Regions from separate parts of the Streptomyces sp. 1222.5 genome, predicted to be linked through region 2. Evidence: riboswitches for the same ligand, from Rfam matches in the RefSeq annotation. Region 2 holds a riboswitch; the other holds the start of a gene.
What was found. Region 2 has a riboswitch for cyclic di-AMP ahead of BLW57_RS21065 (M23 family metallopeptidase). Riboswitches for the same ligand answer to the same signal wherever they lie in the genome.

Region 1 (5,601 bases), 1.0 Mb from region 2:
CCGCGTGGCGAACCCGGACGCGCCGGACGCCGAGGAGCGTGAGCGGGACGAGGACAGGGAGGCCGCGATCCCGGAGGCCGGCCCGGAGGACACCGGCGCGGCGGCCCCCGTCCGCTTCCAGTCCACGTGGGTCGGCGGGATCTCCTCCAGGAAGCGGGAGGGCGGGTTGTACGACGGCTGGCCCCAGGCGCTGCGCATCGCCGAACGCGTGAGGTACAGCCGCTCCCGCGCGCGGGTGATGCCGACGTACGCCAGGCGCCGCTCCTCCTCCAGCTCCTTGTTCTGGCCGAGGGCGCGCATGTGCGGGAAGACGCCGTCCTCCATGCCGGTCAGGAACACGACCGGGAACTCCAGGCCCTTGGCGGTGTGCAGGGTCATCAGCGTGATGACGCCGTCGCCGTCCTCCTCGTCGGGGATCTGGTCCGAGTCGGCGACCAGGGCGACCTGCTCCAGGAAGTCGGCGAGCGTGCCGGTCTCTCCCTCGGCGCGCTCCTGCTCGAACTCCAGGGCCACGGCGGCGAGTTCCTGGAGGTTCTCGATGCGCGTCTCGTCCTGAGGATCGGTGGAGGCCTGCAACTCGGCAAGATAGCCGGTGCGTTCGAGTATGGCCTCCAGCACCGTCGCCGGTCCCGCCCCGGACTCCACGATCGTCCGCAGGTCCTCCATCAGCGTATTGAACCGCTTGACCGCGTTGGTGGAGCGCGCGGCCATGCCGTACGCCTCGTCGACGCGCTTGAGCGCCTGGGGGAAGCTGATCTTCTCGCGCTGGGCGAGGGCGTCGATCATCGCCTCGGCGCGGTCGCCGATGCCCCGCTTGGGCACGTTGAGGATGCGGCGCAGCGGCACCGTGTCCTCGGGGTTGGCGAGGACACGCAGGTAGGCGAGGACGTCCCGGACCTCCTTGCGCTCGTAGAAGCGGACACCGCCGACGACCTTGTAGGGCAGGCCGACGCGGATGAAGACCTCTTCGAAGACACGGGACTGGGCGTTGGTGCGGTAGAAGACGGCGACGTCGCCCGCCTTCGCCTCGCCCGCGTCGACCAGGCGGTCTATCTCGTCGGCGACGAACTGCGCCTCGTCGTGCTCGGTGTCGGCGACGTAACCGGTGATCCGCGCGCCCTGGCCGGCGTTGGTCCACAGGTTCTTCGGGCGGCGGGACTCGTTGCGCTCGATGACCGCGTTGGCGGCGGACAGGATGGTCTGCGTGGAGCGGTAGTTCTGCTCCAGCAGGATCGTCGTCGCGTCGGGGTAGTCCTCCTCGAACTGGAGGATGTTGCGGATCGTCGCACCGCGGAAGGCGTAGATGGACTGGTCCGCGTCACCCACGACGCACAGCTCGGCCGGCGGCAGGTCGGACTCGCTCGGCGGTACGTCCACCGGGTGCGCGGCGGTGCCGACGAGCTCGCGGACCAGGGCGTACTGGGCGTGGTTGGTGTCCTGGTACTCGTCGACCATGACGTGCCGGAAGCGACGGCGGTAGTGCTCGGCGACGTCCGGGAAGGCACGCAGCAGGTTGACCGTCGTCATGATCAGGTCATCGAAGTCGAGGGCGTTCGCCTCGCGCAGCCGCGACTGGTACAGGGCGTAGGCCTGCGCGAGGGTCTTCTCGAAGCCGTCGGTGGCCTGGGCGGCGAAGTCCTCCTCGTCGATCAGCTCGTTCTTCAGGTTGCTGATCTTGGCGCTGAATGACTTGGGCGGGAAGCGCTTGGGGTCGAGGTCCAGGTCACGGCAGACCAGGGCCATCAGGCGCTTGCTGTCGGCGGCGTCGTAGATCGAGAACGACGAGGTGAAGCCGAGCTTCTTGGACTCCCGGCGCAGGATGCGCACGCAGGCGCTGTGGAAGGTCATGACCCACATCGCGTGGGCGCGCGGGCCGACGAGCTGCTCGACGCGCTCCTTCATCTCGCCCGCGGCCTTGTTGGTGAAGGTGATCGCGAGGATCTGGCCGGGGTGCACATGCCGCTCGGCGAGCAGGTGCGCGATGCGGTGGGTGAGCACGCGGGTCTTGCCGGAGCCCGCACCGGCGACGATGAGCAGAGGGGAGCCGGCGTGCGTCACGGCCGCGCGCTGGTTCTCGTTCAGCCCCTCCAGGAGGGCCGCCGGGTCCAGCGCGGGGCGCGGGGCGCCGTCGCGGTAGTGGGCGTCCCGGTCCGGCGGCACGTCGAACTTCCCGCCGAACAGATCGTCCGGAATCGGCTCCGGGGCGTGATCGTGCTCGGGCGGCGGCGGGGGTTCCTCGTCGTGCCCGCGAGGGGGCCGGAGGTCCGCCAGGAAGCTGTCGTCAAAGAGGCTGCTCATCGCTCTACGAGTCTAGGGCGCCCCACCGACAACCGGTCCCGGTCCCCGGAACATGGCCCGCGGACGGCCGTTCCCGAGCACTTCCACGGCGGCATCGATCTTCCCGGCGGACCCCCTCCACACTCCTCACGCTGCGGAATCGCCTGGTCACCCCTGTATAAACCTGACCTCAGGTCACAGAAATGTATCGGACAAACCGCTCACCAACCTTCACAGGAGACACACGAGTTGGCTAGGTTGCCGTCAGGCCGCACGACCCCACTCCGGCGAACGTCGCCGGGCCGTGCGGCCTCCGCCGAGTCCGGCGCGCCTCGCACGGCGCCCAGAGCCGGGGACCCACCGATCCCGGGGTGAATCGGCCGACTCCCACCCGGGACGACGCCGTAGGGCAACCCTTCCGAACCACCCGCCCGAACCCGACAGCTAACCCGGTAGGCGGCCGTTTGGAAGGAGTCGCCAGCCTTGGCGTCGCACCGCAAGCCGCGCCCCGGCGGCACCCGTGGACCGGGCCTGCGCGGCCCCGCTCTCGCCACCGCCGCCTTCACCTCCGTGGCCCTCCTGTCGCAGACGGCCGAGGCCGCCGCCGACGACGGCAGGCCGAGCATGGAGGAGATCGAGAAGAAGATCGACGAGCTCTACCGCCGGGCCGACTCGTCTCCGGAGGACGAACCGGCGGCCAGGCAGCGAGCCCGCGAGGAGGAGCCGCGCCAGGAGAGCGCCCGCCGCGGGACCCGGCGCGCCAAGGCGCCGGAGGGGCGGGTGGCGTCCGCCGCCGGCCCGGACACGGCCGCCTTTCTCCTCGAGGAGTTCCCGCAGGACCACTTCGCCCAGAACAGGGTGATGAACCGGCTGGCCTCGCGCGTGCGGGACACGGCCGAACGCGGCAGGACCGGCAGGAGCCCGCGGACGCCGGACGCCGACGCCGCGCCCTACGACGTGAAGGCCGCGAAGGCCGCCGTCCAGCGCAAGCTCGCCACCGCGCGGGACCTGCTCTCGCGGCTCCCCGCCCAGGAGCACGCGCGCCCCGCCGAGCCCGACCCCACGCCCTGGGGTGACGCGCTGCCCGTAGTGCCCGCGCAGGCGGCCTGGGAGGACGGGCTGCCCGCCGCATCCGCCCCGGCAACCTGGGAGGACGGGCTGCCCGCCGTACCCGCCCCGGCCGCCTGGGAGGGCACCGGCCCGCAGACGTACGCGGCCGCAACGTCCTCCGCCGCACCCGCGCCTTCCGCAGCCACGGTCTCGCAGCAGGCCACCAAGGCCGGGAAGGCGATCGCCTTCGCGCGCGCCCAGCTCGGCAGGCCCTACGTGAGCGGTGCCAGCGGCCCCGGTTCCTACGACTGCTCCGGCCTCACCCAGGCAGCGTGGCGGGCCGCCGGTGTCATCCTTCCGCGCGCCGCCCGCGACCAGGCCGTCGCGGGCACTCCGGTGGCCCTCGCCGACGCTCGCCCCGGTGACCTGGTCTTCTTCCACGAGGACAGCAGCCATGTGGGTCTGTACACGGGCGACGGAACGATGATCCACGCCCCGGAACCGGGCGCCTACATCCGCGAGGAGCCCGTCCACCGAGGCGGCGAGGCGCTCGTCCAGGGCGTCGTCCGGCCGGCCTGACCCCTTCCGCCCGCGCATCCACGCGCGCGTGCCGGTGTTTTTGCCCGCTACGCGCGCGTGGCCTGCCCGGTCGGCCCGTCGCGGCTGCCTAGCATCGGCGCATGCCCGGCATCTCGGAAGTGCGTGCGTGGTGGGCGGAGTGGCCTCCCGCCGCCGGCGCCGCGGTCATGGCGACCGGCATCGTGTCGATGGGCCTGCACCTGTCCGGCGACGAGACGCTGTCCCGGGTGGTGCTGGTCCTGGCCGCGATCGCCTGGGTGGCGCTGGCGGCCGACTTCGTCATGCGGCTGGGCACCGACCGGCCGCGGTGGCTGGCCGCCGCGGCGACTCCGGGCGCGCTGACCGCGGTCGCCGCGACGACCGTACTGGGCACCCGGCTCTCGGTGCTGGGCTGGGAGACCCTGGCCGCGGCACTGCTCGCGCTCTCGGCGCTGCTCTGGCCGGGGCTGCTCGTCTTCGTGATGCGGCACTGGGCCCGGCGCATGCCGGGTTCGGTCTTCCTGGGCTGTGTGGCCACACAGGGCCTCGCCGTGCTGGGCGCCACGCTGGCCGCGGCCGTCGAGACGGCGTGGCTGGCGCACACCGCGATGGTGCTGTTCTGGCTGGGGCTGGTGCTCTACGGCCTCGCCCTGGTCCGCTTCGACCTGCGGCAGGTGCTGGAGGGCGCCGGGGACCACTGGATCGCGGGCGGGGCGCTCGCGATCTCGGCGCTGGCCGGCGCGAGGCTGATCGCGGCGGGTGACGGGCCCATGTACCTGTGGAACCTGGACGACCGCGGCGTACTGCGCGACGTGACGGCGGCCCTGCTCGTGCTGGATCTCGCCGCGTACGCCGTGCTGCTGGTGGCCGAGGCGGTCCGGCCCCGGCTCGGCTACGACCTGCGGCGGTGGGCGACGGTCTTCCCGATGGGGATGACGGCTGCGGCGACGCTGTCCGTCTCCACCGCCATGGACGCCCCGTGGCTCAGGGTGCCGGGGCAGGTGCTGGTGTGGGTCGGGGTGGCGGCGTGGCTGGCCACGGTCATGGGTGCGCTGCGCACGGCCCGCGCCGGCGGCGGGCCCGGCTGACCGTCGGGTCCGGCCGGGCCGTCAGCCGCGGCCGCTCAGGTCCACAGGACGGCAATAAAGATGTTCGCCGTGGTCAGCGCGCCGACCAGGGCGAACAGCCCCTTGTCGACCCGCTCCTCGTCGCGCTTCACGTAGACCAGCCCGAGGATCACGATCAGCAGGGCCAGCTTCACGCCGATCTTGACGGTGTTCACGTGGTGACCGTCGGCCTGGTTGAGGCCGACCAGGGCCACGCCGGTGACCAGCATGGTCGCAGCACCGTGCAGCATCCCGGGCACGAACCGGGCCGTGCCCTGGCCCATCGCCTTCATCTGGGTGAGGAAACCGCCGAGCAGTGCGGCGATGCCGATGATGTGCAGGCCGACGAAGAGATGGATGAGTACGTCCATGGAGCCGGAGCCTAGCCAGGGCCCTGCCGGGCCCTTCGCACCGGGCCCCTCGCACCGCCCTCACCGGCCGGGCCCCGGCGGGCGGTCGGAGCGGACGTCCGGGTTCTCGTCACCCACCACCGACGATCTTGCATATATGCGCGCCATAGCACCACACGCATCCCGCCCGTCCCCCTTTCCGCGCTTCGGTCACCACGCTGCGTGAAGGCGTCGACTCCGGAAGGTCAACATGGTCACCT
Region 2 (5,601 bases):
GGGTGCACACCCAGCTGCTGACGCAGGGCCTCGCCGACGAACTCCAACTGGTCCTCGCCCCGCTCCTGGTCGGCGACCCGGCGGCCCCGCGGCTGTTCGGCCCCGGGGAGTACCAGGGCGGACGGCTGCGCCTGGTCGAGACCCGCCGGATCGAGGACGTCGTCCTCATGCGGTACGAGCCCACCGCCCCCGGCACCGGCCCGCTCCCCACCGCCGCCGACCGCCGCTGGCTGCGCACCGCCTGTGAGCTCGCCGCCCAGTGCCCGCCCTCGGAGACGGCGTTCAGCGTCGGCGCGGTCGTGGTCGGCGCCGACGGCACCGAGCTCGCCCGCGGCCACTCCCGGGAGGGCGGCGACCCCGTGGTCCACGCGGAGGAGGCCGCCCTGGCCAAGCTCGACCCGGCCGACCCGGGGCTGTCCGGCGCCACCGTCTACAGCAGCCTGGAACCCTGCGCCCGCCGCGCCTCCCGGCCCGCCCCCTGTGCCGAACTGATCCTGCGGTCCGGTGCGCGCCGGGTGGTCACCGCTTGGCGGGAGCCGGACACCTTCGTGGCCGCGGCCGACGGCACGGGCGTCCTGCGCGACGGCGGAGCCGAGGTCGTCGTGCTCCCGGAGTTCGAGGCGCTCGCCAAGGCCCCGAACTCCCACCTGACGGCCTGACCGGCCCTGCCCCGCGGCGCGCCGGAAAGGGGCCCCGGGAAACCGATTGGCTCCTGGTCCCGTGCATGACGTATGCTGAAGACACAACGACGCGGGGTGGAGCAGCTCGGTAGCTCGCTGGGCTCATAACCCAGAGGTCGCAGGTTCAAATCCTGTCCCCGCTACTGAAGGCTCAGGGCCGGGATCCAGTTCATGGATCCCGGCCCTGAGTGTTTCCCGGCCCCGGCCGACCCACCTCGGGCCTCGCCCAGTGACACGCGTCACACCACGCCACCCGTCCGGGCCACACCGCCCGCCCTCCTGCGTACCACCGTCCTGACCGGTCTCGCGGCGCTCGCCGCCGTCCCCGCCGTGCCGCCGGAGGCAATCCGCTGAACTCCCGCACGGCGAAGACGTCGTACTCATCGTCGATCGCGGGCACCCGGAGCCGCTGCCGCTGCGCACCGACGAACGCAGGCTCACCGGGCGGACCTTGCGACTCTTCACCGACAGTGACCGGGTGAGTGCCGAGCGCATGACATCTGAGTCACCATCAAAACTTCTGTGACTCCTGAATCGCGGCCAACTCGCCCGGTTTGCAGGGATGGCAGCGGTTAAGTCCGAGGCGGAAAACGTTAATGATCAAGCCGAACGGCTTGGAAAGTGCCCCGCGGGTCTATTAACGTTCGATAACGCAGCGCGGTCGTCCCAGCCGTCACCCGCGACGGCTCCGTGCGCACGCGCCGAATCCCGTAAGGGAACCGGGGAACCACCACCCTGGGGTGAATCACGCGGCTACTGATGTGAACTCCTCGAGTCCACGCCAGGTATACGCGCGTAGGAGACCTTCCTGCTCCGAACCCGTCAGCTAACCCGGTAGGCGGAGGAAGGAAAGGAGTGCGCCCGCGTGGCGTCCAACCGGCCTGCCCCAGAAGCCCCGTTCATACCGGCTCAGCGTGAGAGCGAGACCTTCGGTTACGCCTCCTACCGTGCCGAGGAGGGCCCCTGGGAGGAGTGGAACCCCACCGAGGAGTCCCTCACCCCGGTTCGCGGGCGGCACCGCGTGGCCAAGCAGCGCGGCGGGTTCGCCCGCAGCTCCACCGTCCTCGGCGTCGGCGTGATCGCGGCGGTCGGCGCGGGCGGGATGGCCAGCGCCAACACCGGCAAGCCGCCGGTCTCCATCTCCCTGCCGGACCTGCCGAGCGTCGGTTCCCTCTTCGACGACGGTTCCGCCAAGACCTCCGAGGCCACCGGACTCAGCGACGTCGGTGTGACCTCCGCCGGCAGCGAGCAGGACACCGATGCGGGCGAGGCCCTGCGCAGCCGGATCATGGCCCAGGCCGAGCAGCAGAAGGGCCAGGCCGAGAGCAAGGCCACCGCCGCCAGGCTCGCCACCGCCGAGAAGCTGACCGCCGACGCGGCCGCGAAGGCGGAGAAGGAAGCCGCCGCGAAGGCCGCCGCCGCGAAGAAGAAGGCGGAGGCCGCGGCCGCCAAGGCGGAGGCCGAGGCCAAGAAGGCGGCGGAGGAGAAGCGGCTGGCCGAGCTGGCCAAGCAGTACACGCTGCCGACGTCCTCGTACACGATCACCTCGACGTTCGGCCAGGCCGGCTCGATGTGGTCCTCCGGCTACCACACCGGCCTCGACTTCGCGGCCCCCACGGGCACCCTCATCAAGGCCATCCACAGCGGCACGATCACGCAGGCGGGCTGGGCCGGCTCCTACGGCTACCGCACGGTCCTCACCCTGGACGACGGCACCGAGCTGTGGTTCTGCCACCAGTCCTCGATCAGCGTCTCCGTCGGCCAGAAGGTCTCCACCGGCGAGCTCATCGGCCGGGTCGGCGCGACCGGCAACGTCACCGGCCCGCACCTCCACCTGGAGGTCCACCCGGGCGGCGACGCCACGGGGATCGACCCCATGGCCTGGCTGCGGGGCAAGGGCCTCACCCCCTGACACCCGTTCGCGGGAACTCGGCGCCGGCGGCGGAAGAGATCATTCGCCGTCGGCGTTGGATTGAAGCATGACTTCTCTGCGCACACTCGGTTCCTCCGACCTCGAGGTCTTCCCCCTCTCCCTCGGCGGCAACGTCTTCGGCTGGACCGCCGACGAGCAGACCTCCTTCGCCGTGCTCGACGCCTACGCCGCCGCGGGCGGCAACTTCGTCGACACCGCCGACAGCTACAGCGCCTGGGTGGAGGGCAACGCCGGCGGCGAGTCCGAGACGATCATCGGCAAGTGGGTCAAGGCCCGCGGCAACCGCGACGACGTCGTCATCGCCACCAAGGTCAGCCAGCACCCCGAGTACCAGGGCCTGTCCGCGGCCACCATCAAGGCCGCCGCCGACGCCTCCCTGCGCCGCCTCGGCACCGACCGCATCGACCTCTACTACACGCACTTCGACAAGCCCGAGGTGCCGGTCGAGGAGATCATCGGCGCGCTGGACGAGCTGGTGAGGGCGGGCAAGGTCCGGCACATCGCCGCGTCCAACATCAGCCCCGAGCGGCTGCGGGCCTCCCTGGACTTCTCCGACCGAGAGGGCCTGGCCCGCTACGTCGCCCTCCAGCCGCACTACAACCTGGTCTCCCGCGACACCTACGAGGGCCCGTTGCAGGACCTGGCCGCCCGCGAGGGCCTGGCCGCGGTGCCCTACTACTCCCTCGCGGCGGGCTTCCTCACCGGCAAGTACCGCCCGGGTACGACCGTCGACAGCCCCCGCGCCGGCACGGGCGCGAAGTACGCCCGGTCCGAGCGCGGCGGGCGGGTCCTGGCGGCCCTGGACGAGATCGCCGCCGCCCACGGGGCCCCGGTCGCCACGGTCGCCCTGGCCTGGCTCGCCGCCCAGCCGACGGTCACGGCCCCCATCGCCTCGGCCCGCACGGTCGACCAGCTCCCGGCCCTCCTGGGCGTCGCCGACCTGACCCTGACGGACGACGACCTGAAGAAACTGACGGAGGCGTCGGCCTGACACCGCCCCGACCGGCCGGCCCCGCTGGACCGGGCTGCCGGCCGGGAGCGCGCGCTCAGGTGCGGTACGGGTTGTACGCCGAGTAGGGGCCCGCCGGGTGGCCGACGTACCAGTGGGGTGCCGGGGCGCCGTACGGCGGGCGGGCCGCCGGCGCCAGTGTCCGCGCCGCGTACTCCAGCGCCGGCCGTGCCATCTCCCGGCGCCGCCACAGCTCGGTCAGCAACTCCCGCTCGCGTACGACGAAGTCGGCCGGGGCCCGCCCCTGACGTCCGCGGTGCCGCAGGAACGCGAGCGAGGTCGCGTACGCCTCGTACCGGGCCACCGTCCGTGCCGCGGGCCGACCCCCGAAGTGGTGGCGGGCGTAGTCGCGGGCCATCCGCCGCGCCCGCATCGACCCCAGCGCGTACGGCTCGGCCGGTCCCAGCCACCCGGCCAGCACGTACGCCGGGAGCTCCTCCCGCACGGTCCGCAGCTCCCGCTGCCGCGTCCAGATCACGAGCCAGGTCAGCAGGGCGAAGGCGGGCACCATGAAGCCGCCGTAGACGGCGAAGAACCCGAGCGGGCCGAAGGTGGAGGACCCGTTCCAGAACGCGTGCATGCTCATCGCGAGCAGCAGCCCGCAGACCGGCAGCAGCACCCGCCTGAGGTGCTGCCGCTCCCCGGACAGCGCGGCGATGCCGAAGCCGATGCCGGTGAACACGGTGAACAGGGGGTGCGCGAACGGGGACATCACGATGCGCACGAAGAAGGTGGCGGCGGTGACGGACGCGATACCGCGGCCGCCGGTCAGCTGGTCCGTCCCGAAGGCCGTGCCCAGGTAGAGGATGTTCTCGGTGAACGCGAACCCGGTGGCGGTGATCCCGGCTATCACCACGCCGTCCACCAGCCCGGTGAAGTCCCGTCTGCGGAAGAGGAAGACCAGCAGCACGGCGGCGGCCTTCGCGGACTCCTCCACGATCGGCGCTATCACCGTGGCCCCGAGCGTGTCGGCGCCGGCCGGATCCGCGGTGGACGTCGCTATCCACTTGGTCGCGAAGCTGTTGGCGACGATGGCTATCAGCGCCGCCGCGCACGCCCCCCAGGCGAAGGCGAAGACCAGGTTCCGCCAGGGACCCGGCTCCACCCGGTCCAGCCACCGGAAGGCGGCCGTCAGCCAGGGCACCGGCAGCACGGCCAGCCCGAGGCCCACCAGGAACCCCTCCGTGCCGGTCTGCCGCCGCACGAGCGCGAGGATCACCAGCCCGGACAGCGCCAGCAGCGTGATCAGCGCCCCGTACCGCACCCATCCGCGCTGCCACCAGTGCGGGTGGCGGAGCTCCCCGTCGACGGGGCCCGCGGGGGGAGTGGGGTACGGAGGACTGGTGGCCACGGCATCGACCCTAACGGTCACGGAACGACAGACTGGAGCGGATTACCGGACCGGAGGCCGCACCGGCCGCCCCGGCCGTCGGCCCCGCCCCGCGCTGTCGTCGACGGCGACTATCGATCCTGGTGCGGTACGCGACGGAAGAGCAGATCGTTCACGACATGTCCCTTGTCCAGTCCCTGCCCCTCGAAACGGGTCAGCGGCCGGAACTCGGGACGTGGCGAGTAACCGCCCTCTGCCTGCGTGTTCTCGAAGTCGGGGTGCGCACTGAGCACCTCGAGCATCTGTTCGGCGTACGGCTCCCAGTCGGTCGCGCAGTGCACGATCGCGCCGGGCCTGAGCCGGGTCGCCGCGAGCGCCAGGAACTCGGGCTGGATGAGCCGCCGCTTGTGGTGCCGCTTCTTGGGCCAGGGGTCCGGGAAGTAGACGCGCAGCCCGTCCAGCGAGTCGGGCCGGAGCATCTCCCGCAGCAGGATGATGGCGTCGCCGTTGCCCACCCTGACGTTGGCCAGCCCGTTGCGGTCGGCGAGGTTGAGCAGGTTGCCCTGCCCCGGGGTGTGCACGTCGACGGCGAGGATGTTGGTGTCCGGGTCGGCGGCGGCCATCTGCGCGGTGGCCTCGCCCATCCCGA

Region 1: another riboswitch for cyclic di-AMP. It lies ahead of BLW57_RS16260 (C40 family peptidase); the one in region 2 lies ahead of BLW57_RS21065 (M23 family metallopeptidase).

Annotation. Positions count from the first base shown of each region.
Region 1 covers NZ_FNSZ01000001.1:3,640,140-3,645,740, forward strand. The annotation lists gene pcrA (DNA helicase PcrA) at 1-2,298, opposite strand, end outside; cyclic di-AMP (ydaO/yuaA leader) riboswitch at 2,608-2,752, shown strand; gene BLW57_RS16260 (C40 family peptidase) at 2,761-3,906, shown strand; gene BLW57_RS16265 (tellurite resistance/C4-dicarboxylate transporter family protein) at 4,008-4,973, shown strand; gene BLW57_RS16270 (hypothetical protein) at 5,009-5,362, opposite strand.
Region 2 covers NZ_FNSZ01000001.1:4,681,792-4,687,392, forward strand. The annotation lists gene BLW57_RS21055 (dihydrofolate reductase family protein) at 1-659, shown strand, start outside; tRNA gene BLW57_RS21060 (tRNA-Met) at 750-823, shown strand; cyclic di-AMP (ydaO/yuaA leader) riboswitch at 1,370-1,538, shown strand; gene BLW57_RS21065 (M23 family metallopeptidase) at 1,546-2,592, shown strand; gene BLW57_RS21070 (aldo/keto reductase) at 2,660-3,604, shown strand; gene BLW57_RS21075 (PrsW family intramembrane metalloprotease) at 3,660-4,973, opposite strand; gene trmB (tRNA (guanosine(46)-N7)-methyltransferase TrmB) at 5,084-5,601, opposite strand, start outside.